Regions from separate parts of the Paenibacillus sp. MER 180 genome, predicted to be linked through region 1. Evidence: riboswitches for the same ligand, from Rfam matches in the RefSeq annotation. Region 1 holds a riboswitch; the other holds the start of a gene.

The links. A riboswitch is a leader RNA that binds a small molecule or an ion and turns the genes downstream of it on or off. The one in region 1 is predicted to bind S-adenosylmethionine.
Region 2: it holds a riboswitch for S-adenosylmethionine, as region 1 does, so the genes downstream of both, M3661_RS22940 (methionine ABC transporter ATP-binding protein) here and metA (homoserine O-acetyltransferase MetA) in region 1, are expected to answer to the same signal.

What each region holds. Positions count from the first base shown of each region.
Region 1 is NZ_JAMAVT010000004.1:293,908-308,945, forward strand. It holds gene ytxC (putative sporulation protein YtxC) at 253-1,209, opposite strand; gene mqnC (cyclic dehypoxanthinyl futalosine synthase) at 1,394-2,533, opposite strand; gene M3661_RS08635 (trans-sulfuration enzyme family protein) at 2,758-3,948, opposite strand; gene M3661_RS08640 (aminotransferase class I/II-fold pyridoxal phosphate-dependent enzyme) at 3,954-5,135, opposite strand; gene metA (homoserine O-acetyltransferase MetA) at 5,132-6,076, opposite strand; SAM riboswitch class I at 6,244-6,370, opposite strand; gene corA (magnesium/cobalt transporter CorA) at 6,911-7,846, shown strand; gene M3661_RS08655 (HRDC domain-containing protein) at 8,102-9,163, opposite strand; gene M3661_RS08660 (DUF3055 domain-containing protein) at 9,440-9,736, shown strand; gene M3661_RS08665 (5'-3' exonuclease) at 9,837-10,727, opposite strand; gene M3661_RS08670 (CBS domain-containing protein) at 10,845-11,000, opposite strand; gene M3661_RS08675 (magnesium transporter) at 11,073-11,300, opposite strand; gene M3661_RS08680 (MgtC/SapB family protein) at 11,321-12,025, opposite strand; gene M3661_RS08685 (arsenate reductase family protein) at 12,487-12,858, opposite strand; gene M3661_RS08690 (RluA family pseudouridine synthase) at 12,895-13,902, opposite strand; gene M3661_RS08695 (cob(I)yrinic acid a,c-diamide adenosyltransferase) at 13,895-14,479, opposite strand; gene M3661_RS08700 (P-loop NTPase family protein) at 14,546-15,038, opposite strand, start outside.
Region 2 is NZ_JAMAVT010000016.1:91,594-106,631, forward strand. It holds gene M3661_RS22910 (FAD-dependent oxidoreductase) at 1-621, shown strand, start outside; gene M3661_RS22915 (TetR/AcrR family transcriptional regulator) at 830-1,351, shown strand; gene M3661_RS22920 (YhgE/Pip domain-containing protein) at 1,458-2,630, shown strand; gene M3661_RS22925 (iron-containing alcohol dehydrogenase family protein) at 2,743-3,840, opposite strand; gene M3661_RS22930 (MetQ/NlpA family ABC transporter substrate-binding protein) at 3,846-4,691, opposite strand; gene M3661_RS22935 (methionine ABC transporter permease) at 4,832-5,497, opposite strand; gene M3661_RS22940 (methionine ABC transporter ATP-binding protein) at 5,487-6,500, opposite strand; SAM riboswitch class I at 6,596-6,703, opposite strand; gene gnd (phosphogluconate dehydrogenase (NAD(+)-dependent, decarboxylating)) at 7,352-8,251, shown strand; gene M3661_RS22950 (GntR family transcriptional regulator) at 8,392-9,069, shown strand; gene M3661_RS22955 (GntP family permease) at 9,198-10,559, shown strand; gene gntK (gluconokinase) at 10,594-12,141, shown strand; gene fabF (beta-ketoacyl-ACP synthase II) at 12,236-13,471, opposite strand; gene M3661_RS22970 (class I SAM-dependent methyltransferase) at 13,691-14,104, shown strand; gene M3661_RS22975 (helix-turn-helix transcriptional regulator) at 14,290-15,038, shown strand, end outside.

The DNA of each region.
Region 1 (15,038 bases):
AGCATTCGGTAACGGGAATGATTCGTTGGATGATACTGACCGAGTAAGCTCGTTGTTCCCATCCAAAGCTCTAAAGTGGTAAATAAACAGCGTTGCCGAAGGGACTTGCAGCCTCGATCCCTCTCTCTGAACGGTTCCGTCCGTTATTCATGTCTTTGTCATCGCATATCGTATGCTATTGATTACTCAATACCGCATATTATATGCGATCTTCGCAGGGTGGTCAAGCTCCGATTCCCGAATCATGAAATGCTATGGCCGCAGCATTGAACCGTCCTGCACGTTGTTATGTACAAGAGTCTCGTGAGGCCAGCCATCTCCACCAAGCACAGCATGACAAGAACTGCACAATACACATACATGCACCCTCGATTCGAAGATTTGCTGAATCGTCTTAATCACCTGAGATTCTGGCTCGCGCGTGTGAATGATAATATTTTGCGGGGATACGTTGATGAGTGTGCTCACAATCATATCCTCCATCTCCATATCATAATCAATCATCTCCACAACCATGCCATTCATCACATGCTTCGGCTCAAGCGGCTGAAGATCCTCATCCAGGAGCGTAAATTCATGACCGCCCTTGTGCATTAAGTGCGCAAGAGGGATCTTCGTCTCCTGAATGAACACGAAGTATTTCAATAGACCAATGAACTCCTGATACTGCCGTTCAAGTACATATTCATCAATCGCATAGTCAACCACTTCACGAAGCTCTGTTAAATAGTGCCGCAAACGGAACTGAATGAACCCTTCAACATTAAGGGCAGTATGATCTTCTAAATATCGCCGCAGTGCACGTGTAAGTTTCCCTTTGCGTCTGCGTCTGGACTCACTAGAACCGGTTTCATCTCCACCGTTGAGCAGCTGCTGGCAGTATTCCTCAATTTTACGGCGTTCCTCTTCACTGTATTTCGAATCCTTTGCAATTAAGGAAGCAAGAAGCAGCCTTTCTTTTTGGGACAGAATAAATTCAGCAACTGCCTTGGCCGCTCTATTCCATACATCTTGTCCTTGTGTAGACAGTTGAAAACCTGGCAAGATGCCCCGGCATGTAATCCAAGCCGTCTGCCCTTCAGACCATTGCTGGAATTCCACGCCATTCGGCTGTTTATGTAAATCGCTCAGCTCCTGCTGCAGCAAATCAGTCAGCGTTACTGCGTCATATTCGGATCGCAGCGGCAACGAGATCGTGAACAACTCCATGAGCCCACTCCTTTCTGTTCCTTCTTAAGTATATGGGGTCATGAATGGAGATATACGAAGACGAATCTGGAAAACAGAGGACACTCGCATTCCTTCTGGCATTATCGCCAAAAATAAAAAAACACCTGCTGGCTTTTCCAAACGGAAAGTCCAGCAAGTGTACTGTTTCATTTTCAATTGACGCCTAATTTTGCATAACAAAATCTTTGGCAACCGTTGCATGTTCATCATCAAACACACGCAAAATATTATACTTCGTATCACGCTGCGCAGGAATCTTGCCCGCTTCACGGATAAGCTGCAGCGTGCTTCCGATGTTTACTTTATGTGTAGCGCCAGCAGCCGATACGACATTCTCCTCAATCATCGTACTGCCAAAGTCATTGCAGCCGAAGCTGAGCGTCTTCTTGCCAATTTCCGGCCCCATCGTTACCCATGAAGCTTGGAAGTTCGGAATATTATCCAGGAACAAGCGGCTGATCGCGAGTGTCTTCAAATACTCTTCAGGCGATACGCGCTCTGCCTTCATGTTCGTGTTGTCCGGTTGGAATGTCCATGGAATGAACGCAAGGAAGCCTTTGGAAGGATGGCCGTTCTGCATGCATTCATCTTGTGCTGTACGAATACGCTCCAAGTGCAGTGCGCGCTCTTCCAGCAGCTCGCCGAAGCCGATAACCATCGTGCCCGTTGTATTCATGCCGACCTTATGGGCAGTTTGCATGACGTCCATCCAATCACGCCATGAACCCTTCAAGCGACTGATCTTCCGACGAGTACGGTCGTCCAAAATTTCAGCGCCGCCGCCCGGCAGTGAGTCAAGACCCGCTTCATGAATTTGACGGATTACCTCTTCTAGAGATAATCCATTCGAGACTTCCTTCATCTTCATAATCTCCGCAGGAGAGAAGGAGTGCATTGTAATACTTGGGAACCGTTTCTTAATTTCGCGAAGCAGATTCGTATAATAGCTGAATGGAAGCTCTGGGTTTGTTCCGCCCTGCATCAGAATCTCAGTTCCGTCTACATCGATCGTTTCCTGAATCTTCTGGAAGATGACTTCATCAGGAAGCACGTAACCTTCCTTCGAACCCGGAGCACGGTAGAAGGCACAGAATCTGCAGTACGTATCACAAATATTTGTATAGTTGACATTGCGCCCAATTACAAATGTAGCAATCGGATCTGGATGCCATTTCTTCATAATTTGGTCGGCAGCTGCCCCCATTTTCTCGATCTGATCAGATTCGAACAAGGTCACGCAATCGTCTGTATTCAATCGTTCACCACGAAGCGCTTTGTCCAAAATGCGGTCTATCGGTGACATCGTCACAGTCACTTCCCCTCTCATATGTTGCCTTACACTCTCGTATATAAAGCGAAGTAGACCCCGCTTACGGCGGGGTTAAATTGTACGGATTATTGCACATGCTGCTTCATCATCTAGTTGTGCATTGTATCGCTCAAGAAGCAGCTTCACTAAATAATCGTAACATACATCGCCCATAAAAAACAGCACCCTTCCATGAGAAGGGTGCTGGATAGAATCGGTTATTTGGATAACGCCTGATCCAAATCTGCAATCAAATCCTCGACATGTTCAAGCCCAACAGAGAAGCGGAGCAATCCATCCGTAATTCCACGCTGCAGACGAACTTCATGCGGCATTGCTGCGTGAGACATCATGGCAGGATAAGACAAGATGCTCTCAACAGCGCCAAGGCTGACTGCCACAAGCGGGATTGTCACGTTGTTCAGCACTTGCTTCGCCCGTTCGCCAGAACCCACATCGAATGATACCACTGCTCCGTATCCCAGTGATTGCTTCTCATGCACCTCACGGCCAGGATGATCAGCTAGACCAGGGTAATAGACGTCAGCAATGTCCGACCGTTCACTCAGCCACAGTGCAAGGCGGCGGGCGCTCTGCTCACTCTGATTCATCCGAGCTTCCAATGTTTTCATGCCTCTCATCAGCAGCCAGCTGTCCTGAACCCCAAGCACAGTGCCAAGGCCATTCTGCAATTGCTTCACACGGCGTCCAAGACTCTCGTTGGCTGTTACTGCCAGACCTGCGAGCACATCACTGTGTCCGCCCAAGAACTTGGTTGCACTATGTAAGACTATATCAACACCAAGCTCAATTGGACGTTGATGATAAGGGGTCATGAACGTATTATCCAGCATGGTGAGCAGACCCTTTTCCTTGGCCCATGAGGTCACTTCTGCAATATCCGTAATTTTGAGCGTCGGGTTGGACGGTGTCTCCATATAGACAGCCTTCGTATTTGGACGAAGCGCAGCCTTCACCTGCTCAATGTCGGTCATATCCACTAAGGTGGACTCAATGTTCAACCGGTTTAAAATGGAGGTCAGGAGACGGTACGTTCCACCATACACATCTTCCGTTACGATAACATGATCTCCTGCCGATAACAGCAAGAATGTCGAAGAGATCGCTGCCATCCCTGATGCGAAGGCAAATCCATTCGTTCCGCCCTCGAGCAGTGCAATATATTGCTCCAATGCCTCACGTGTTGGATTGCCAGAGCGAGAGTAATCGTACTGAGGCGGATTGTAAATGTCCTCATGATGGAATGTCGTAGCTTGGTAAATCGGGACACTGGAAGCTCCCGTACCGGCATCGATCTCACCGCCAAAATGGATCAGCTTCGTCGCAAACCGGCGTGATTGCTTGCCTAACTGACCGTCTGATGCTTGATTCGAATTCTGCTCACTCATCTCCGTTATCCCTCCACTTCTACTCTAGCCGCTTCTATCGCTTGCTCCAAATCAGCAATTAAATCATCAACATGTTCAATTCCAACCGAGAATCTGAGCAAGCGATCGTCTACACCAATCTGATCCCGAATCTCCTGCGGAATATCCGCATGGGTCTGAACCGCCGGATAAGTCATCAGCGACTCTACCCCACCCAAGCTCTCCGCGAAGGCGATCAATTTCAAGTGGCGCAGGATCGGCTCTACATAAGCTGCATTCTTCAAGCGGAAGGAAAAGATGCCTGTGTTGCCCGACGATTGGCGCTGTTGAATCTCATATCCCGGATGCTGCTCGAGTGCAGGATAATACACATTGTCGATGGCAGGATGCTCTAACAACCACTCGGCAATACGGGTTGCGTTGGACTGGTGCCGCTCCATACGAAGGGCAAGTGTCTTCATGCCGCGCATCAATTGATAGGAGTCAGTCGGGCTCAGGACAGCCCCGATCGAATTATGCAGGAAGGCGATTTCTTCCGACAACTGCTTCCCTTTCGTTACGATCAGACCAGCAAGCACATCATTATGTCCGCCCAAGTACTTCGTTGCGCTGTGGACTACCATATCTGCCCCAAGTTCAATCGGGCGTTGGAAAAATGGCGTTAGCAGCGTATTATCAACGATAGTGAGAATTCCATGAACCTTCGCCCACGCCGCTACCTTCTCGATATCCGTAATCATCATCAAGGGGTTCGTAGGCGTCTCTATAAAGACAGCCTTCGTCTGCGGTGTTCTTACAGACTCAAGCGCATCAAAATCATTCGTATCTACATAAGAGGCCGTCACGCCGAAACGAGACATAATCCGTTCCAGCAGACGATAAGTGCCACCGTACAAATCGAGGGAAACAATCAGATGATCGCCTGAACTGAACATCGCGAACAATGTCTGTAATGCAGCCATCCCAGAACTACAGGCAAATCCGGCATCCCCACATTCCAAAGCAGCCGCCGCTTCCTCTAGAACAGTACGAGTCGGGCTCTTCGTCCGAATATAATCAAACCCCGTGCTCTGTCCAAGCTTCGGATGCCTGAATGCAGTTGCTTGGTAAATCGGATAATTAATAGCTCCCGTTTTTGGTTCATGAACCGATCCAATTTGAGCTAATCGACTTTCGATGCGGTAGTTCTCTTCGTTGCGTTCGATCATAGTTGATGAGCCCCTTCCTTGCGCGGTACGGCTTTGCCCAATTCGTAAGGTGTTTCTTGATATACGTAGTAGTTTAGCCAATTTGAGAAGAGGAGGCTGGCATGCGCACGCCAAGTGGAGTAAGGCTTGCGGGAAGGATCGTTATTCGGGAAATAATTTATCGGAATGTCCATCTCCATCCCCTTTGCAATATCGCGGTCATACTCCCACTTCAGTGTACAGGGATCGTATTCCGAATGACCGGTCACGAAAATTTGCTTCCCATCATGTGTCGCTACCAAATACACTCCTGCTTCTTCCGACTCCGCTAATATTTCTAACTCGGCAATCTTCGCGACATCCTCTCTCCGAAATTCCGTATGACGGGATTGCGGTACAAGAAACATCTCGTCGAAGCCGCGTGTCAGATTCACATTTTCCTTAGTTAGTACATGCTCGTATACACCGAAAATTTTCTGATCCAGTGCATATTTCGCAATTCCATAGTGATGATAGAGGCCCGCTTGTGATGCCCAGCAAATATGGAACGTGGAAGTTACATTCTCCTTAGACCATTCCATAATGCGGCACAACTCATCCCAATAGTCTACATCTTCAAACTTCATCTGTTCGACAGGAGCACCCGTAATGATCATACCATCAAACTGCTCTCCTTCAATATCTTCAAATGTTTTGTAGAACGAAGATAAGTGCTGTGCGGACGTATTTTTGGATGTATGGCTTGCTGGATGAAGGAGCGTCACCTCAACTTGCAGCGGCGTGTTGCCCACTAAACGCAGGAGTTGGGTTTCCGTAGTCTCTTTCGTCGGCATCAAGTTGAGAATGATGATTCGCAGCGGACGAATATCTTGATGATAGGCTCTCGTTTCGTCCATGACGAAGATATTCTCCTGGGTCAAAATTTCTTTGGCCGGCAAATGATCCGGAATTTTAATCGGCATTGACGCTCTCCCCCTCGAAAATGGTAATTGGATGGTGTCGGCACATGAAATCACATTGGCCACAACCGCTCACAGGCCTGACTTGAAACGGCACAAATGGCTAGAGACATACAAAAAAGACCTTCCTCGACTACGAGAAAGGTCATGTTATACATGCTCATGAGCCTCTCTCATCTGTCAGTAACGACTTCCATCGTCCCTGCAAGAATTAGCACCGTGCGTCGCGCTTCATACTGCGCATCGCCGGTTGCCGGGCTTCATCGGGCTTGTCCCTCCACCTACTCTTGATAAGATTGCTTATATGAATATTCATTTGATTTGGCCTTGGTAATAATGTACGGCAAAGAGAAGCTGTTCGTCAAGAGGGGAACACAACAAAAAATCACGATTCCACCCCCTTCGCATACGATACATTATTGACGAATTCCGCCAATGGATTTTGTCTTGAAAGGTTGAAGTACGAGCGTTATACTTAACAAGGTGCGTCGAGGCCTTAACTTTTCAATGAAGGCAATAATCATTCCTTCACTGGGCGCATGATATATAAAGTCACTACAATTATTCAAGCTGAGGTGAGTTCGGATGGATGGCGACCCGAGGTCGTTCCGTAGTACGTACGTACAACCGAATAATACGATTCGACAGGCAGCGGCAAGTTCGCAGTCCAATGTCGGGATTCGTGCCTCTGCAGAGAACCTAGTTCACTAATTGTGCCTAGGCTTATATCACGTGCGCGAACGACGGACTGCGCATGCCCAGCCTTGTTTCGAGTCGTCTGGTAACATTTAGACGATGCGCATGTCGCAATGGCGACAGCGTCAAGGAGTGAGTGCAATGAAAATCCGTCTGGTCAACGAGGGCGTCTTCACGACTGAGGAAGATATCAATGTCACATTAACACCGCCAGAGAATGGCTTCTACTGGATCGATGCTGACATTGAGGATTTGGTCGTTCTGCAGCCATTATTCAGCATGCATGATTTGGCAGTTGAGGACTGTATGAGTGAAGAAGAGCAGCGTCCCAAAATCGAAATTTATGAAGGTCATTATTTTATCGTGTTCAACAGCATTCGCTTTGACGATGAAGAGATCTTTTTACGCTCATTGAACATTTTCCTCGGCAAACATTTCATTATTACCGTAACAAAGCAGAAGATTAACGAGCTGCGTATGGTGAAGCCTGTATTGTGGGAGCAGCAAGCTAGCACGCCTGACCTTATGCTCTACCTGCTTATTGACTTGGTTGTCGACAACTACTTCACAGTAGGAGATCGAATTGAAGCGAAAATCGACAAGCTTGAGGAAGAGCTCATTATGAGCACAAAGAAAGAACATCTCAATGAAATCATCAGCTTGCGAAGTGAGATTCTGTGGCTCAAGAAGGGTCTTGGCCCTCAAAAAGAGGTACTGCTTGTCCTCTATCGTAAGGAATTGCGGCTGATCGGCGATGACCTGCAGAAGTACTTCCAGGATATTTACGAGAATGCCGTCAAAGTATCGGAGACATTCGAAACGTTCCGCGACCTTATGGGCAACTTACGTGAATCTTATCAGCTTAGCATCGCGAATCGCGCAAACGATATTATGAGAGTGTTCACAGCCATTACAACTATATTCATGCCGCTAACCTTAATAACAGGGATCTACGGCATGAACTTCGGATATATTCCAATTATGGACTGGGAGTACGGCTCCTTGTATATGATCGGATTCATGCTTGCGCTTGGTATCTTTATGTTCTACTTATTCCGCAAGAAAGACTGGATTTAATAATCAGCGGGGGGTGTTCAAAGTCATTTGATAATGACCTTGGACACCCCCGCTTTGTTTTCTTTGCATTACCGTATTCCCGATTATCCCCATTTGCTCACCTTGTTCGCCGATGACGAAAAACGAAGCCAACCACTGCGAATTGTTTTTCGCTGCTTTCCAAACAAAATAGCACGACGCCCCTAAACTAGCCTAAACAGCAGAATAAATTCATTAACGAGCTCGGGCATACGTCCTTCGAATATGTGGCATTCGTCAGCTTGCTGCTTGTGCAACGCTGCTGCTTCTCGCTCTGCTTCGATGCAGAAGCCGCAGCAATCGAATCCGCTCATAGTTCGCTTGTACCTCGGCATAGGATTCGTCCACTGCCGATTCTCCAAATGCCTTCACATAGATTGGCTTCAAGTATTCATCGCCCAGTTCATCGAACGCCAGCTCTATCGTTGCCCGCTGCTCTTCCGGCATAGATTGAAGCTCCGATTCAACCAGCATGCACACATTATAGCCTTCACGTTCCACCGTCTCAATGCGCATAATGAGTTCACGCCGATCTACCTGAAGAAGCTCTATCAATTGCGCAATCGATAACTGCTGCTGCAAGCCTTCTAGCAATACACGGCGGTCTGTCAGCTTGGAGAGCTCTTGATTCTGCTTCGATTCCCATTCGGAATAGACCCACTTCGCGAACTCCTCTTCGGATACAACGGAGGATATCCAATCCAGCGGGAAAGTCGATGTCCTCTCAAACCCCTTCGCAATTGAAATGATGTCTGCTCCATAGGATGCCAGCTTCGCTTCCCCGAATCCAGGAAGCTGCTTCAGTTCTTCCAAGGTGTGCGGAAGCAAGGCACTGACCATACGAAGCATACGATTCGTTGCTATCCAATAAGGGGCCCGGCGCAGCTTGCTCGCCGTCTCCCTACGCCACTTCGCAAGCTGTTCATATACCTCGGATCGGGCATATAAATCCGCATAGCAGGCAACCCATTCATTGCGTTCCTTCATTCTGCGCTCGTGTATATCGGCCTCCGGCACAAACCCAATAGTCAGACGGTACCCAGCGTGCAGCAAACGCGCCATGCCACGCCGCATAGCCGCCCGCATCTCGGCCCATACCGTCCCCTCGAACCATACTTCGGCAGGCTGTCCATCTGGTTCCCAGAGTAGGATCCACTTTCCCTCATCTAGTCCAGCCGTAACTAATCCATATGCGGTATCACGAGAAGAATCTACTCCCCTCTTCCGCTTACGAGAAGATACCATCTCCCCATCGTCCAGCACCATTCGCTCTAATCTGGCCATCCATACAATTTGCATCAACTATGCCCTCCCTATTCGATAGACTTGATAATGATACAACCTCTCCGATTGCTGCGACCTTCTATTCACTTCTATCGGACAAAAAAAGAAAGCACCTCATCACGGTACGTATATACGCATCGCAATGAGGTGCTTCCTCGTCCTAGTTATGAATTTATTACCATTATAACATGCTCTTCTCCAGTGTCAATTCCTGTATTTCTATTTCTAAATGTTGGACGCTACTATATAATAATATCATCTTATTGGAGCAGCAGATAAGGGAGGCTAACAATGAGCAATCATGATCTTGATTTTCTATCGGACAGCACAGAGACAACAACAACACGCTTCGTCACCTTTGTAGGGCACAGCTATCGGCGCTTTGATTTGGCGATTACATCTACAGGCCGTTTTTACGGCAAGAAGCTCGTTACCGACTTGCAGAGCGGGCTGACCGCCATTCTCGGGCAGGACGATCTCAAGGAAGAAGGCTATTTAGAATCCTTTTATCGCTTGTCGGAGGAAGAGGGAGATGAGCTTCGCGGCTTCCTGTACATGGTCATAGGCGAGGCGCATTTCACCGATTAAGCTGATGACTTGGATTCACGAACCCAACCTTCATACAGCACTTATGATCAAAAAAGGGAGGAGCTTCTGCTCCTCCCCTTCATTCTACCGCCCATGTTCGTTACATTCCGACGTACGATATCATACTTTTCATTTCCAGACGCTCAAAAATTGCACTGACGGACTCGCGCTCTGGCGCAAATACACAGACATCCATCTGGCATTCTACCGGCACATCGCAGTTGATGCGCGCAAGCTGTCGTGACAAATGAAGCATCTCAAGGTCGGACTCAATCTTCGTCCGTACACCCTTCGCAAGCTCCGGCAAATTCTCCAATATTCCCTCAATGCTCTGATATTGCTGGATCAGCTTATGTGCTGTTTTCTCACCTATCCCTTTCACGCCTGGATAGTTGTCCGCAGTATCTCCCATAAGCCCCTTCACATCAACCACCTGCTCTGGAGTCAGCTGACGCTCCTCCATGAGTGACAATGGCGAATAGACTGCATAATTGCCATGCCCCTTCTTCATAATGATCACAGTCGTCCGTTCATGAACAAGCTGCAGCATATCGTGGTCGCCTGTCAGGACATAGACATGCATATCATCACGGAATAAGCGCGACAAGGTTCCGATACAGTCATCTGCCTCGAATCCTTCAGCCGATATATTAGGGATGCCGAATCCATCCATTACATCCCGAATGAGTTGAAATTGTGGTACCAGATCCTCTGGGCAATCGGGACGATTTGCTTTGTACGCTGTGAACTGTTCTGAGCGAAATGTCTTGCTCCCGAGATCCCAGCAGCATGCAATATGCGTCGGCTCGAACCGTTCTACCGCATCCCAGAAATATCTCATAAAGCCATACACCGCATTCGTTGGTGTTCCATCCTTCATTCGACGAATAGAACCGCCGTACGCAGTAGCGAAATAGGCGCGAAATAAGAGCGCCATTCCATCAACGAGCAGTAAGCGCTGCTCCTTATTATCATTCATTTGTACTTCCATCGGTATGGATTACCCCTTTCGCTTCAATGCCTATCGTCAAGTATATCATAATTCCTACAATCACTAGATAACGGATTCTGCCAAGCAAGGAACCCATACTCATTCTTTCTATTTATGCTACAAATGAGACATTACATCATCAAAGGTCACGATCCCGACTAACCGACTGTCCTTCGTTACTACCGGAACAGCCAGAAGGCCATACTTCTTAATAATGTACAAGACATCCGCTTGCGGTGCATCTGGTTCGATCGTAACGAGATACGGATTCATTATCTCATTCACCGACCGTTCGGGCGAAGAGATAAGGAAATCACGTAGCGACACAACGCCGAGCAGCGTATCCTACTCATCGGTCACATACAAATAATAAATAGTCTCCACATTCGTCAAGCAACGGCGCATCCAATCAAGAATCTCAGCAATTGTATCTGTCGTACGGATTCGGATGACCTCCGTTGTCATAAGTGATCCTGCTGTACCTTCTGGGTAAGCGAGCAATTGCTTAATGTCCTCCGCCTCTTCCTTCTCCATATGATCAAGATAGAAATCCGCTTCTTGATAAGACAGCAATCCATCTTCTTGAGCTCTACTTACAATTGCTCAATCTCTACGCTCACAACATGCTCAATCTTCTTGATGTAATAATAGATTTCCGTCAAGTATTGATTACTTGGCACAGATAGTACTAGGTCAATTCGCTGGCGATCCTTATCCAGATCCTTGAGTTTAAAGTGGCGGATATGGAACTCATCTGCATCCGTTCGATCCTTGCGCTGAATCTTCTTAATAAGATCCGTCATTCGGTGGTTCGATTCTACGACGATCTTCAACGCCACATCATGCCGGTTCAACTTTGCAGGGGCAATCATCTTAATTAAACCCGGAATGAGGTTGACAGCCGTAATCAGCAGCGCCGCACCGCAAGTTGCTTCCAAATAGAATCCAGCCCCAATCGCTACACCGAGAGCAGACGCCGACCAGATTAATGCTGCAGAAGTGAGACCGGAAATAACCTCATTGCTTCTTCGCAAGATAACACCCGCTCCAATAAAACCGACCCCGCTTATGATCTGAGCTGCCAAGCGCATTGGATCCATATTCGGATGGTTAGTGCCGCCGAACTTCCCGAATGCCTCAATTGACACAATCGTAACCAGGCAGCTGGCAATACATATGACCATACTCGGTCTCAAACCAAGCTGTTTTTGCTTAATTTGTCTGTCAAGCCCAATCAGCAAACCGAATAATAGCGCCAAACCGAGCTTCATCATCATTTCCAATGTCAAAAATATCATGTCGATCACCTTCTTACTCAAATTCAACTTACTCAAATTCAACATCTACTACAAAAACATCTACACGCAAAAAAAGCCCCCTCGCAAAGAGAGAGCCTGATTACATCCAGCAAGTCGATTCCTCACACGTCAAATAAGCCTACTGATCCTTCTCGTGCATACAGGGCGCAAGACGATTCAGGGCACAACAAGACATGGGAGGGCCGCTTGTATAGGACACATCCTCTCTACGATTGTACATCAGTTGTCGCAAATAACTCGGACTGCCTTCCACCATTACCCTCCCCTTTCATCGCAAGTTAAATACTTCCATGAGGAATCTTACTTGTTCGTTCACGTGATGTCAACCATCATCTTCCTTGTCTTGCATACATCTATTAACGCTGTTCCTGTTAACCTGTCGACCTGAACAGCATCGTACCTGTGTGCTGCTTATCAGGATCAACAGTTGCAAATCCTTCTTAATGCTTGGAGGCCGTGCCCCACGCTTCTGCAAACATCTCTTCCTTGAAGCCGACAGTTGCTCGATATCCATCTGTAACAATAGGACGCTTGATCAGCTTGCCATTCGATGCCAACAGATTCAACTGTTCCTGCTCGCTCATCGTTGGCAGCTTGTCCTTAAGCTGCATCGCCTTGTATACTTCGCCAGACGTATTGAAGAATTTCTTCAACTCCAATCCGCTTTGGGCAACTAGTGCACGCAATTCCTCGCTGCTTGGCGGCTCCTCTACGATCGGGATTAGTGCAACATCATAGCCTTGTCCCTTGAGCCACTGCACTGCTTTACGGCAAGTGCCGCATTTGGCATATTGATATACAGTAACGTTCATATGTCATGTAACTCCTCTCATAACATCATTTCATTATTACTCGCTCCAGCCAACAAGCCGGTCACGCAGTTCTACTAGTTCCTGAGGAAGCTCGGCCTTAAAGTGAAGCTTAACCCCACTCATCGGGTGTGTAAATCGCAGCTCAGAGGCATGAAGTGCATGCCGCGTTAATGGCTCCACTGCAGCCTGAAGCAGCGGAGTATTCACCAGTTCAGGATCAGCATAGAACTTATCGCCCAGCAGCGGACTTCCGATATGCTTCATATGCACCCGGATTTGATGAGTACGTCCCGTCTCCAGTCGACAGCTTACTCTTGCAGCTTGTCCATGGTAGGACTCCAGCACACGATAATGCGTGATGGAATCGTATCCATCCGGTGTCACGACACGAAGATGAGGCTGCTCCTTGTCTCTATCGATCGGAGCATGTACCGTCCCTTCCTGCTCACGAGGAATTCCAAATACAAATGCCTCATACTGCTTCCACACCTCATTCTTCTGCATCTGATCCGATAATTGATGATGAGCGTGGCCGTGCTTCGCAACAATAAGCAGCCCAGAGGTCTCTTGGTCGAGTCGATTCGCTGGTCGAAATCGGGTTCGCTCGCCACGCATCCGCCAATGATGGACAACTCCATTTGCCAGTGTCCCATTCGGGTATCCCTTGGTAGGATGGACCACTATGCCTGCCTGCTTATTGAGCACGAGAATATCCTCATCCTCGTACACAATCTGAATTGGGATTGGCTCTGGTTCGATTGTATCCACATGATCCTCAGCAATCTCCACCCGGATCAGATCACCCGCACGAAGCTTGTCGCGCACCGTTAGAATTCTGCCATTGTATTCTGTACCGCCATTCACCGTTATCGCTTGTTCCAATGTCTTCAGCCGCTTCAATAAACGCCTCGACAAATTCAATCTGGAACGGAGAACGGTTCGGAGCTGAATCCCTTCTTCACTCTCAGGCACTACATAGGATAGCTCGGCAGCAATCTCCCCAGACAAGCCGTCCGCTTCTTGCTTCTCTTCTTCTTCAATCATGCTGCTCCTTCTTCCTGAACACGTCAGCACTTCTCACATATTCCTGATCCTGAACGCCAACAAGACCATTTGCCCGGCGTGCCACTGCAAAGAAATAGTCTGATAATCGATTCACATATTTCATTACTTCGACATGTACGGTCTCCTGATGCGAGAGCGTAACGAGCTGACGCTCCGCTCTTCGACACACAGTTCGACATATATGCAAGGCTGCTGCTGCCTCGGATCCTCCAGGCAAAATGAACTTTGTGATCGGTTCATTCGCAGCCTCATGCTCGTCCATCCATTTCTCGAGCTGTTCCACCTGTTCTGGACGAATTTTATAAATGAATTTCCCCTGCTTCTGCTCCGCATAAGCGGTATCGGCTCCGCAATCGAACAGTTCATGCTGGATCACGGATAACTGCTCCCGAAGTGCTTTCATTTCATCTCCATGGCAGCAAGTAATCGCCCAGCCGACGAATGAATTCAGCTCATCAAGCTCCCCATAAGCTGCTACCCGCAAATGATCCTTCGGTACCCGGCCACCTATCAACGATGTCGTTCCTTCATCACCCGTACGCGTATATAACTTCATTTGCTATGCCCCCTCATTACCGTTCTATCCTGGGCTTAATGTCCTCTCCACGTGCACATTGCTAGTTTACTTTCGTTTCCGCTTCGCGCTAATGTCCTCTGGAATTCCTGAAGTCATCCGGAACCATTGTGTACTCCGCTTTACAAGCTCGCGATTCAGAGCGGCGTGCTGCACAATATACTCAACTTCAAGCGGATTCGTGAACGGCGTGTAGCCTGGCGGCTCGTTCGTAATAATGAACAGCTTGCCCTGAAAGATGAACAGCGCCTCTTGCAGTTCCATCCGCGCAGCTGTCAATCGCGCAGCGTATTCAGCAAGATCCTGCTTATTGTCCATTTCCTCCATAATTCGTTCGTGTGCGCCATGCAAATACGAGGTAACGCTATCAATGACAAGTACACGCCGGTCGGCCCGGTACATATTGGATTGCTCATTGATTCGATGCAGAACTTCTGGCAATGCACATTCCGTATCAATCGTCTGCCATGTGAAATGGGGTGGCGCAGGCAATTCATCCGGAAGCGGCGTAAGACGGGTCGTCATGTAGAACCCTTCACGC
Region 2 (15,038 bases), on a different contig from region 1:
CGTGGGATGAACACGGTCTATCAGCGTAATGGCGAGGCCATTATGAACGCGCTGCTCGTATATAACGTTGATCCTGCCAATCCGGCATCTGTGCAAGCCGCCTTATACAGGGCGAAGACCGAAGCACCGTATATTTTGAATTTTCTGCGTCAACATATCTGGGGTTTCTCGAAGGCAGAGCTGAACGGCTTCCCTGATTATTTATACATTCGGGATTACAACCGATTCGAGACTAAATATGTGCTGAATGAACACGACGTCTTGAATGGCAGCATGTTCTGGGACAATGTGAGCATCGGCGGGTACTCGCTTGACTTGCAAGGTACAACGCGCATTCGGGAAGGAATCGGATTCGGCCAACCTGATCGCTATGGCATCCCGCTTCGTTCCTTTCTGCTCAAGTCCTACAACAACGTCATCGTCGCGGGCAAAAATATTGGAGCCACCATCAAAGCCTATGGCAGCGCCCGCATCATGCCCAACACCGCCCTTGCAGCTGAAGCGATTGGCATCATATTGGGCAAGGAACGGAGTAAATCACTGGCTGAGCTAACGCCTGATGATTTCAAGCGAATCCACTATTATTTACAGACAAAATATCACATTGTACTATTTAAATGAACCGGCTGAATATATGTAGATACTACGTTATGAGTTAACAAGAGTCTATCGCTTCTATGTGAACGGAAGGGCGAGCTACTAAAGGGATCTTACCTACAGGTTCGTCCTTCTTCGATTTGCTTGTTAATACACACTTGACAAATAAACCCTCATACATTAATTTATTGATTAATAAATAACAAAAATTCTGACAAGGTGTTGAACCAACATGTCACCAAAAGACCCATCTCTATCTCGCAAGGATCAAATCATTGATGCTGCTGTCTCCTCCTTTGCGGAACATGGCTTTTACAAGACGACAACCGCCAAAATAGCCAAATCAGCTGGTGTAACGCAGCCATACGTGTTTCACTTTTTTAAATCCAAAGAGGAATTGTTCATCGCAGTTCTCGACCGCGCCACAGAGAAGATTGAAGAGGCCTTCTCCAGCGTGGATGCTCCTCCCGAACAGTTTGTAGAGACAATGGGACGCGCCTTCGGGAAGCTCATTGAGACCCATCGCGATGAGATGCTCGTGACGATGCAGGCATTTACAACTTCAGAGCCAGCAATCCGCGATTCGGTGCGCGACCATTTCACTGCGATACACCAGACGGTCATACGGCGCTTTGAACAAGCCGGGATTCCGAATGCCAAATTCGCAGCCAGCATGTTCATCGGCTCAGGTCTAATTATTACGATGTCAGAAGTGCTCGAAGCGCCTAACTTATCTCCGTGGCCATCCAAATAAAACATAGTGAAATCACTTTCTTCTGCTGCCTTTTTGAGGTCGCACTTTTTTTGGCATCGTATTTATTGATTAATAAATAAATATTAATAATGAGGTGTGTTAATTCATGAACAAAATGTCTGTAAAATCCACTTTTCTTCACCTGTTACAGTCGCCGTCAGTCATTATCGGCCTTATTACTGCGCTTACTTTTCAAGTACTGTTCAGCCTGATCTGGCTAACCGGGTACGATCATTTGACAGACAATGTGAATCGGTTAGCCATTGCCGTAGTGAATGAGGATCAAGTGGTTGGCAAGCAAGCGGTGCAATCGATTATGGGGAAGCTTCCATTTCACATGAAAGAGGAGGCGAGTCTTGATCAAGCTATGACACAGCTTGAAGAACGCAAGGTGCAAATGGTAATGCATATTTCAGGGAATTTCTCTAAGCAGCTAACGGATCCGACACAGAAAGCTGTCGTCACGTATGCTGTGAACGAATCCAATCCAAGCATGGTCAAAAGTGTAATGCAATCTGTCTCCAGCCAAATTACGACTTCACTCAATGAACATGCGGTTCGTACGGGCATGACCCAAGTACTGGAGCAGGTACATGTTCCACAGCTGCAAGCAAGCAGCCTATCCGAATCCATGTCTGCACGCGTCGTAGCCGAAATGAATAACGTTCATCCCATCTCGAACTTCTCGTGGACGATGGTTCCCATGATGCTGCTGCTGGCTTCCTTCGTTGGCTGCATGCAGTTCACCATGGAAATGAATAAGGCTGCCAAAGCTATCAAACAAAAATGTGGCCAATGGACACTCCTGACAGCTCGCTCCCTGCTCAATATTGTCGCCTCCCTGATCATTACAACGGTTGGCACGGGAATGGTGTCGCTGATGGGTGTTCATTCCGAACAAGGCTTCGGTAAGATGTGGCTATTCCAACTCGCTTACGTTATCACGTTTCTATTTGTCGCTCAGTTGTCCTTTTACATCTTCAGCGATGCCGGTGCATGGGTCAATATTGCACTGCTGTCGATCCAGTTGATCACCTCGGGAGCTCTGCTGCCGCGCGAGCTGCTGCCATCTTTCTATCAGAAAATCAGTGAATTCTCCCCTGGTACCTATGCCGTAACTGGCATTATGAACTTAGTGAACGGGGGTCCAGCCATATCGGATTCAATTCATGCGCTCTTGCTTATCTTGACTGCGGTCATCCTACTGACGACTGTTATTGTTGGAGGGGTACAGTTATTGCAGCGCAAACCGAAAGAACATGGACAGCTAGCTTCGTAAGCAAACTTATATATGATGCGTAGACACAACGAGATACCGCGAAACACGCATTACATGACAATAAAGCGCCGTCCGCCGCATTTTTACGGACAGATGGCGCTTTATTCCTTACTCACGATTCAATTTGCTCCAGCTTCACGATTGCCTCATATACCTCATCCGAGGTTACGCCTTCTGGCTTCATGAGCTGAATGGATTCCTGTGGGAGAGTCGCTTGCCGCGCAATGCACTCCAACGTTGGACGGTCTTCCGCAGATAATCCAAGGTCACCTAGTCGATAAGGTAAGCCCAAATCTTCGTAGAACGGCAACAAATCCTTCACTTCCGCAACATTATCCTCCAGCACCAATTGAACGAGGATGCCGTACGCGACCTTGTCTCCGTGCAGCAAATGATGTGTCGCTGGCGCGGCGGTCAGGCCATTATGGATCGAATGTGCTCCTGCTATTCGACCAAGGTGATCGCCGAAGCCGCCAACAAGGCCGCCAGTCATTATGATCGTCTCCGCTACCTCTACGAACGCATCGGATAGCTGCTTCTGCTCTGCGTCGTGAATGCTCTGCCGTCCATGCTCCAGAAGTGCAGTCTGGCATAGACGAGCTGTAAGATGCGCAACCTGCACAGCGGCTGAACGATGCTTCAAACCACGAATGAGTACATCCGCCTCATACCATTTTGCTAATGTATCGGCAATCCCTGCACGCAGATAATCAACAGGTGCATGCAAGGCAATGCGTGGTTCAAGCAGCACCATAAGTGTGCTTTTCGAAAAAACGGTATAGTGGGTGAATTGTCCTTCTTCGTTATAGAACACGCTGAGCGGCGTCCATGCTGCGCAATTCGAGGCGAGCGTTGGCACGAGAATCGTATCCAGCCCCGATGTATTCCCTGCTGCCTTGACCAAGTCCATTACCTTGCCTCCGCCGAGTCCAAGAATGGCATCCGCTCGTTCGGCCTGGGCATAGCATGCAATCCGATGCGCTTCCTGCAATGTGCATTCCCCTTGATAACGGAGATATAACAGTGTTGTGTTCGTCTCCTTCGGCCAATAGGGCTGCGCCGCCTCCAAGGAGCGATCACCATGCACGACAATCACTCGCTTGTATTGATACGGTGCCAATAATGTATCTAGCTTGTCCAAAATGCCCGCTTCACAATGATAGACTGCCGGCGTACCTCTAACGACGATAGCTTTCTCTTCCTTCGTCATCGATGTCACTTCCTTTTCAGCATCCACTCTGGTTTGCCGAAGCCTTTGAACTGTTCATCTATTGTTTTCTCGAATTCGGCGGATTCAACAGCTTCCTTCAAGTCCTTCGCGAATTGCTTGTCCAAATCAGCTGTATTCACAACGACACGATTGCGGTAATCATCCGGCATATTTTCGAGCTTCAGAGCATCGAGCAGGTTCATTTTCGCAGCAAGTGCGAAGTTGCCCGGAACAAGAGACAGGTCAGCGCTGTCTACTGCGCGCGGAAGCTGAGCAGCCTCGATTGGCTGTAGAACAAGATGCTTCGGATTGTCCTTCACGTCCTTCTCCGATACACGCAGTGGATCGATGTCCTTATTCACTGTAATGAGTCCTGCATCTTGCAACAATCCCAATGTACGCGCCAGGTTCGTCGGATCGTTCGCAATCGCTACTGTACTCCCGTCAGCAACTTCATCCAAAGATTTGAACTTGGACGAGTAAATGCCCATTGGAGCCGTCGGTACGGAAATAAGCTCGGACAACTCAATTTTATTTTCTTTCGCGAAGTTCTCCATGTAGATTTTGTGCTGGAACAGGTTCGCATTCAAATCTCCATTCGACAATGCCAGGTTCGGCTGCACATAATCACCGAATTCGACCACCTCAATGGAATAGCCTTTCTTCTCCAAAATCGGCTTAATCGCCTTCGTTATCATATCGCTATAAGGGCCGGCTGTTGCCCCGATCTTGATTGCTTTGCTTTCTTCCTGCTTTGCGTCTCCTGAACCCGTTGATGCGTCTTTGCTGCCGCATCCAGCCAGCAAGCTAATTGCTAGAATAAGAGAAAGAATGAGAGCTGTTTTCTTCATGTTGATGACCTCCGTATATGTTTTTAGTAAAGGTTTGGTTCCCTGTGTCCCTTTTTCAGCACCAAGAAGGTGGCGTGATCTTGAAATTATTCTTCCGTTGCTTCGTAAGGGTTGACTTCAAATGATCAACAGCGAATGCATTATCGCTTATCTACTTTCTTTGCAATAAAGTCTCCGCCGTACTGAATGATCTGCACCAAGCAGATTAGAATGATTACCGTAGTAAACATTACAGTGTTGTCGTAGCGATAGTAACCGAACCGAATCGCCAAATCGCCGATTCCACCTCCACCGACTGTACCGGCCATTGCCGAATAAGCGACAAGGCTGATTGCTGTAATGTTCACGCCTTGAATGATGCCTGGCTTCGCTTCAGGGAGAAGTACATCCTTAATGATCATCCACGGTGTTGCACCAATGGAGATTGCCGCTTCGATGACGCCTTTGTCAATCTCGCGCAGCGCCGTCTCTACCAGGCGGGCGAAGAACGGAATTGCCGCAATCGAGAGCGATACCGAAGCAGCCGTCGGGCCTATCGTTGAGCCGACAATGAGCTTCGTCAGCGGCAGCAGCGTCACCAGCAAGATGATGAACGGAATTGAGCGAATCATGTTGACGATGAAGCCTAGCACATTTTTCGTAAACGCATTTTCGAGGAATAGCCCCTTATCGGTTACAAATAATAGAATTCCAATGGGAAGACCCAGAATTATGGCAGCAAACAGCGAAATTCCAACCATATAGAGCGTCTGGACAAATGCCTTGCCCAAGTCTGGCAGCAGTTGGATGATCGAATCACTCAGCATGATGGATGACCTCCAATCGATAGGTTCGTTCTTTGATGTAGTCGAGTGCCTGCCGCAGCTCTGATACTTCTCCATTCAGCTCCAGGATCAGAATGCCTAGCGGGTTGTCATGGATGTATTCAATTTTGCCATGCAAAATATTTGCTCTAACCTTGAAGTTCGTCATCACATCAGTAATGATTGCTTCCTCCGCTTGCGGTGCCACGAAGTGAATCTTCACGATCGTTCCCTTGCAATACTGAATCAATCGTTCTGGAAGATCGAATTGGAATAGGCTGCTGATGAACGAGCGCGTCATCGGATGCTGTGGATCAGAGAAAATGTTATATACTGGCCCCTCTTCTACCACATTGCCGTTCTGCATCACCGCCATCCGGTCACAGATGTCCTTCACCACTTCCATTTCGTGCGTAATCAATACAATCGTCAGGTTCAACTCGCGATTGATTTTCTTCAGCAGCTCCAAGATTGACTGTGTCGTCTCGGGATCTAGCGCAGATGTTGCTTCATCGCATAGCAGCACATGCGGTTCATTCGCCAGCGCTCTGGCAATGCCTACTCTCTGCTTCTGACCACCGCTGAGCTGAGCAGGATATACATCTCGCTTGTCAGCCAAGCCGACCATTTCAAGCAATTCAAGGACACGCGGTTCAATCTCTGCCTTCGACTTGTTGTTGGCCTTCAGAGCAAATGCAATATTCTCAAATACCGTCTTGGAGCGGATAAGATGAAAGTGCTGAAAAATCATGCCGATCTTCAGTCTTGCCTGTCGCAAGCTCTCTCCTTGCAGCTTCGTCAAATCAACGCCATCGACGAGGATACTCCCGGATGTAGGTTCCTCCAGCAGGTTGATGCAGCGCAGCAATGAGCTCTTCCCCGCCCCGCTTCGTCCGATAATCCCGTAAATTTCTCCCCTATTGATTCGAAGAGAGACGTTATTTACGCCGATGACGGTCGATGTCTTGCTTCGATACTCCTTAACCAAACTCCGAATTTCAATCATTTCACACACCCCGCCATTCTGTTGCTATCACCTGGATGAAAACTAAAAAGCCTCTTTCCCTAAGAGAGAAAGAGGCTGAATTGGCAGTATCGCCACACTTATCTCTCAGAATGGAATCATTCCGTAGGATTTAGCACCGTTTACTCACAGGTAAGGTTGCCGGACGTCATAGGGCCTAGTCCCTCAGTCACTCTTGATAAGGTAGTATGAAGTTGTCATTTGTTGTTGAAGATAATACATCTGAAAATATGAGTTGTCAACAATATTTTCATTTCACTTTCAGAAACAGTACTTCAACAAACAGAAATAGACCGCCCTAGGTCAAAGGATGCGGTCTATTTTTGCTCCAAAAAGCCTTCCGCCCTTAAAAGCGGCTATTGTGTAGGGTGTAGGGGTCGGTTGCCGCCGACTCCTTAATTTATTCTTATTATAGCACTGGGAATATATACATGATCACAAACAGAATACCTCACCTCACATTATTTACTTCTTTGGTATCCTAACACATCAACACATTCTCTGAATAATCGTTAATGTCTTCGTGATCATGATGATAGCTGGAGAGATGGATTGAATTCCCCTTTTCAATTAGCACGATCGTCTGCTGGCTGACATGGACGGCGTTGGCTAATTCCTGCTATGTCATGTTTTTATCCACACTTACTATATAGATACATAATTTCCGCCACTAAGAATCACTCTAAAAGAGACAGCATACCCCTGAGCCGAGATACAGCGCTTACAATTTCCACTTTACAGATAGGCAAGAAGACAGTAAGATAAGATCACACTAAGTTGTATACAAGTATACTTGTTGTACTTTACAGCATGATCACAGGAGTGAATACAGCATGAAATTAGGCATGATTGGCCTTGGAAAAATGGGTTTCAACCTCGTAGATAACATATTGCAGCACAAGCATCAGGTAGTCGCTTTTGATGTAAATGCTGAACAACGTCAAAAAGCAGCTGACCTAGGAGCAATTCCTGCAGATACAATTGAAGAACTCGTATCGAAGCTGGATGCTCCCAAGATCATCTGGATGATGGTTCCAGCTGGAGAAATCGTGGATCAAGTGGTAGACACACTGCTTCCTCTTCTCTCTCCAGGTGACATTGTCATTGACGGAGGAAATTCACATTATAAACAATCCATCGCTAGAGGCGAGAAAGTGCATGCACTGGGTGCTCATTACTTCGATATCGGAACATCCGGCGGAGTATCTGGCGCAGCTGAAGGCGGCTGCTTCATGATTGGCGGCAACCAAGAAGTATTCGCTACACTTGAGCCACTGTTCAAGGACATTGCGGTAGATCAAGGATATTTGTATGCAGGCAAGAGCGGAAGTGGACATTTCCTGAAAATGGTTCACAACGGTATTGAATATGGAATGATGCAGGCGATCGCGGAAGGCTTCGAAGTATTGGACAAGAGCGACTTCGATTTCGATTACGAACAAGTTGCACGCGTATGGTCTAACGGATCGGTTATCCGCAGCTGGTTGATGGATCTGACGCAAAATGCTTTCTCCAAAGATCCGAAGCTGGACAGCATTCGCGGCGTTATGCAAAGCTCTGGCGAAGGCAAATGGACAGTGGAAACTGCACTGGAGCTGCAAGCAAGCGCACCAGTTATCGCGATGTCCCTCTTCATGAGATATCGTTCGCTTGAGTCCGATTCCTTCCACGGTAAGGTAGTTGCTGCACTGCGCAATGAGTTCGGCGGACATCAAGTGGTAACGAAGGAATAGTCATTTCCTATTTCGATAGCGAAGATAGAATCACCACAAGCCCGATGGTCGCGCCATGCAGCACTGTGGTACAATCAGAACCAAATCTGTTAAGTGAGATATGGGTTCAGGAAACCAATCATGAGGAGAGTTCACGCATGATACACTATCCGAAACAGTGGCTGCAGGGCGCATCCCTTGGGGAATCCATCGCCTGTGAGCTGCGATTGCAAATTATTAACGGCTCCATCAAGCCGGGCGAAATTATATCAGAGAATCGAGTGGCTGCCGACTTCGGCACCAGCCGCTCTCCCGTTCGCGAAGCATTGAAAACGCTCTCTAACGAAGGGCTTATTCGCTTGGAGCGCATGGGTGCTGTTGTCTTAGGGCTTAGTCTTATCGATGTCGAAGAGCTGTACGATGTTCGCTATCTCATTGAGAGCTTTGTCCAGCAGCGGCTCGCCATCGTGAACACAGATGGTCTGATTCTGACGCTTCTGCAGATTATCGACAAGATGGAACTCGCGGTTAAGTACAATGATGCCGTTGAATTCGCATATCAGGATTTATCGTTCCATGAAGCGATCATTGCTGCAGCGGAGCATAAACGGATCATGCATCTGTGGACGAGCATTCGACTGATCGTAAAGACCGTCATGCTGATGACAACGGAAGAAATATTCTCTGAGGGAGAAGCGAAGCTGTTCACTGTAATTGAGAAGCACCGTACGATCGTAAGAGGACTCCAGTCGAAGGATACTCATACGATCCAGCAGGTTGTCTCAGCCTACTTCGCCGACTCGAACCGTACCTTGCATGTCAGCTTGCCGCATTCGTAACGGCAAGCTGCAAGGATACAAAGTTTTTTTAATTCAAGTTGTCGACAAGTATTCAAGTTTGTTTTGGAAACGCTATATTTGGAATCATTCATAACAATCGGCACTCTTCAAAAGGAGGCTCGTACATCATGAGCACACTATTCGGAATGAGTCACAATGTTACATTACTATTTTGGACACTTCTTACCATCGTATTTCTCATTGTGTTCATTGCCAAGCTAAAATGGAATCCTTTCGTGACGTTGCTTATATCAGCATTAATGCTCGGTCTGTTAACAGGCATGAAACCGCAAGATGTTGTGCAATCGGTTACACAAGGCCTTGGCGGCACACTTGGCACGATAGCCATCGTCATTGCGCTCGGTACCATGCTGGGCAAGATGATGGCGGAATCAGGCGGTGCAGAGCAAATCGCCACTACCCTTATTGATAAATTCGGAGAATCACGCGTTCATTGGGCAATGCTCCTTGTTGGTTTTATTGTAGGTATCCCAGTATTTTTTGAAGTTGGCGTTATTTTATTAATTCCAATTGTGTTCACTGTAGCACGCAAAACAAACAAGTCATTGCTGCAGATCGGCATTCCAATCTTGGCGGGGCTATCTACCGTGCATGGACTCGTACCGCCGCATCCGGCACCGATGATTGCCATCGACGCTTATCAAGCGGATCTCGGTCGTACGATTCTCTACTCTCTGCTCGTCGGAATACCAACAGCAATTATCGCAGGGCCGCTATTCGGCAAGTTCATTGGTAAACGCATTCAATTACAGCCGCCAGCGAAGCTCGCTGAGCAATTCGCGCAGAAGAGCGATCGGCCGCTCCCAAGCTTTGGCATTACGCTGTTCACCATTTTGCTGCCTGTCATTCTTATGCTGATTGGCTCCGTCGCAGACATCGTCGATCCTGAAGGCATTAGCAGCTTAGCCGTACTGTGCAAATTCATCGGCCATGAAATTATCGCGCTTCTGATTGCAGTCGTCTTCTCCTTCTTCTCGCTCGGTTATGCGCGCGGCTTCAAGAAGGAAGAGATATCCCGCTTCACCAGCGAATGTCTCGCTCCTACCGCAACGATCATCCTTATCATTGGCGGCGGCGGTGCGTTCAAGCAAGTGCTCATTAACAGTGGTGTTGGCGGTGCGATCGCAGAGCTTGCCACACAAGCGAACATTAACGTCATACTATTCGCCTGGTTCGTCGCAGCATTGATTCGTGTCGCAACTGGTTCTGCAACCGTTGCCATGACGACCGCTGCTGGTATTGTTGCTCCAGTACTGGCGATGACTCCAGGTGTTCCTGTAGAATTGGTTGTACTGGCAACCGGCGCAGGCTCGATCGTTCTGTCCCACGTCAATGATGCAGGGTTCTGGATGGTGAAGGAATTTTTCAACATGTCCGTCCCAGAGACACTTAAGTCATGGACAGTGATGGAGACGATTCTATCTGTCGTCGGATTAGCATTGATTCTGCTGTTGAGCACAGTAGTGTAACATATATGGCAATGAAAGAAAGAAGGTTATTCCTATGAATCATCCCAACTACATGATCGGAATCGATATGGGAACGACGAGCACGAAGGCAGTCGTATTCGAAGAGAATGGCAAAGTCGTATCCACCGGCAGCCAAGGCTATCCACTGCATACACCGAACGCAACGATAGCCGAGCAGGATCCGGAACGGATATTCCAAGCCGTTGTCTCTTCTGTAAAGCAAGCGATGAGCGCTGCGCAAGCCCGGCCTGAGGATATACTGTTCCTGTCCTTCAGTTCAGCGATGCATAGCCTCATCGCTGTCGATGCAGAAGACCATCCGCTCACCCCTTGCATCACGTGGGCAGACAATCGGAGCAGCAAGTATGCAGCCCAGCTCAAGAAGGATCCGCAGGGACATGCCTTATATTTGCGGACAGGCACTCCCATCCATCCGATGTCCCCGCTTACGAAGTTGGTGTGGATGCGGCATGAAGCTCCGGAATTGTTAAATAAGGCGGCTAAATTCATTTCCATTAAGGAATACGTACTCTTCAAGCTGTTCCATACGTATGTTGTCGATTACTCGATTGCGTCTGCTACAGGGATGATGAATTTGCAGCAGCTCGCTTGGGATGAAGAAGCGCTTGAACTTGCGGGCATATCGACTAACAAGCTATCCGAGCTCGTTCCTACTACGCATCAGCTGACAGGAATGGATGAAGTCTACGCGCGGGAGATGGGACTCTCCCCTGCTACCCCAACGATTGTGGGAGCCAGTGATGGTGTGCTCTCCAATCTTGGTGTAAATGCGATCGAGCCTGGTGTTGTTGCAGCAACGATTGGAACGAGCGGCGCGATCCGTACCGTTGTGGAACAACCGCTTACCGATCCGAAGGGCAGAATCTTCTGCTATGCCCTGACAGACAAGCACTGGGTCATCGGCGGACCTGTGAACAATGGCGGCATGCTGTTCCGCTGGGTACGCGATGAGCTGGCTGCTTCCGAGGTTGAAGCAGCGAAGCGGCTTGGCATTGATGTCTATGATCTGCTTACTCGCATTGCCGAGCAGGTTCAGCCGGGGGCAGACGGGCTGCTCTTCCATCCTTATCTAACTGGCGAACGAGCTCCGCTCTGGAATGCGGACGCGCGCGGCTCCTTCTTCGGCCTCACGATGCATCACAAGAAGGAACATATGATTCGTGCCGTGCTGGAAGGCGTCATCTTCAATATGTACACTGTGTTGCTTGCAATGGAAGAGCAGATGGGACGCCCTAGCAAGATTCACGCCACTGGCGGATTCGCTCGTTCACCGCTCTGGCGGCAGATGATGGCCGACATCTTCGATCAAGAAGTTGTCGTCCCTGAGAGCTACGAGAGCTCCTGCCTTGGTGCTGTTGTGCTTGGTCTATACGCAACTGGAAGAGCCGATTCACTCCGTATCGTATCTGATATGGTAGGCGCTACGCACAAGCATGAACCTAATCCGGAGCATGCAGCGATTTATCATGAACTGCTTCCGATCTATATCTCGATATTCCGCAAGCTGGATGAAGAATACGAAGCGATTGCCCGCTTCCAACGTAAGCGTCTTGAATCCTAAGCCTGCTGATAAACGCCAAGCCCCTGAATTTGCGGATATGCCGCAAGTCAGGGGCTATTTTGTACCGAACCGATTATCCGGTTATGCGTCTCAATCACTCATACTTCTTCAACACGATCACGGCATTATGACCGCCAAAGCCGAAAGAATTAGATAGTCCCACCTTCACATTGGCCTTGCGTGCTTCATTCGGCACATAATCCAGATCACAGTGCGGGTCAGGGTTCTCAAGGTTAATCGTCGGCGGAATCATTCCCTCCTGTAAGCTCTTCACGAGCGAAATGGCCTCTACTCCCCCAGCAGCACCCAGCATGTGACCCGTAATGGACTTATTTGCTGTTATCGGAATCCGATAAGCATGCTCGCCGAACATTCTTTTAATCGCCGTTGTCTCTGCCAGATCGCCAACCTCCGTACTCGTTGCATGCGCGTTAATGACATCTACATCCTCGGCAGACACAGATGCATCCTGCAGAGCCGTTCTCATCGCAAGATAGGCACCTCGCCCTTCAGGATGGGTCGCAACAATATGGTAAGCATCCGAGCTTATCCCATATCCTATAACCTCCGCATAGATTCGTGCCTTTCTACGCAAGGCATGCGACAATGATTCCAGAATGAGTATGCCCGCGCCCTCAGACATGACAAATCCATCCCGCTCCGCATCGAAGGGCCGACTGGCCTTCGTCGGATCATCATTCCTTGTTGATAATGCCGTTGCATTACCGAAGCTGGCTAGCGATAAGTCGGTAATAGCAGCTTCCGTTCCGCCTGCAAATACAATGTCTGCTCCTCCCGAGCGAATGAGCCGGAACGCCTCGCCAATCGCAGTATTGCCGATCGCACAAGCAGAGACATGGGACATCGTAGGGCCCAGCGCTCCCCATTTGATACTGATCTGTGCAGACGCTGCATTCGCCATCATGGCTGGCACCAAGGTCGGACTGACCCTCCCTGGACCCCTGCTTCGCAAAATATCGACATTTTCAATCAAGGATTCAATACCGCCAATGCCTGATCCCACGTAGACACCTAAGCGCTCAGGGTCAATCTGATCCAGCACCAGCCCAGAATCCGTCCATGCCTGCTCTGCGGCAGCAAGTGCAAATTGAGTAAAGCGATCCAGCCGTCTTGCCTCTTTGCGTCCAAGAAGTCCATCTGCATCGAACTCGCGCACAAGACCGGCAATTTTCGTTTTATGACCGCTCACGTCAAATGTATCAATAGAGGATATTCCTGATTGTCCAGCAACTAAGTTCCTCCAAAATGTCTCTACATCATTTCCTATCGGGGAGATAACTCCCATTCCTGTAATCACTACGGGTTCCAACTCTAATTCCTCCTCACAGATCGTGATCGTACAAGCCTCTATAACGACACTGTCTTCATTGTGAAATATGAATCTACCTAGCTATTTGGATCATCCATGAGTCGCCTCATGCTTATTCATTGGTTTACGATATTGTCACACATGATTTATCCTATTACAAGTTGTTGGTTATACTAGTATAATTACTACCTGACTCCAGCAGTAAACAATAAATGCGGAATGCAGACAACCTGCATCGATCTATCCAGTGAATCGGTGAAGGAGTGCATCGAAAGAGGCTTGAATGCGAAAGTAATGGATTTTTATCAGTTGGACTTTGCCGATCATAGCTTTCAAGCTGTCTATGCGCTAAATTGCTTGCTGCACGCGCCGAAGAAGGATCTGGATCAGGTCTTGCAAGAAATGCATCGAGTGCTCGCTCCGAATGGACTGCTTTTTATTGGATTATTTGGTGGATACAACTCAGAAGGAGTATGGGAGGCGGATTGGTGCAAACCGCAGCGATTCTTTTCCTTTCACGCGGACAGTTCCATTCAGAAGACCTTATCCCGCTGGTTCCAAATCGTAGATTTCCACACTGTCCCATTGGATGATGACAACTTGCACTTCCAATCGATTACGCTGCGGAAATGATATACTAGATAAGTCAATGGATCCATGCTGCGGCATGCAAGTTGGGAATCACAAACAACAATGTAACCTTTCACGATTATTCCTGATCCGTTGTTAATCCACTGTTCTGATCTGGTTATTCACTCTACATAGTCGATATAAACAAAACTAAATGTACAACTGGCTTGCAGATAGGAGGGATAGCCATGTCCAACCAAACGAGATTAGAAGCCCTGTCCACCTTCCTAAAGTCCAAGCGCTCAAGCATTCAACCGCAGTCCGTAGGGCTGCCTGCTGGTACTAGACGTCGAACACCTGGCTTGCGCCGAGAAGAGGTAGCGCAATTGGCAGGAGTCAGTACGACTTGGTATACTTGGCTCGAGCAAGGGCGAGACATCACCGTGTCTCCATCTGTTCTGGACGCGGTAGCTGCCGCTCTGCAACTGAATCAGGATGAGCGGAAATATGTATACGATCTTGCGCTCGAAAAGCATATTAGTCCACCACAGCAGGAAATGAGCATTGCGAAAATTCCGCCATCGCTCGGGAAAATATTGAATGAGCTAACGCATTGCCCAACCATCATTACGGATAGGCACTTCCACATTGTTGGCTGGAATGCCGCTGCGGCATATGTATTTCTTGATTTCGATCAGGTTCCCTTAGAGCAGCGGAACTTGATTCGGCTCGTTTTTGTCAGAAAAGAGCTGCGCTCACTAGCCGTCAATTGGGAACACTTCGTCAGAGGCTTCCTCGCGATGTTCCGCGCCTACTATGGTCAGTACGTGGGAGATGAATGGTATACAGACTTCGTAGACGAAATGTCAGAGCTTCATCCCGAATTCCATGCACTATGGGAAGCAAGCCAAGTCAGCATTGCCCCCGACGTTACGATCGAATTCCGTCACGCGAAGGCAGGCAAGATGCTGTTCAACCTTACCTCGCTTCTCTTGCA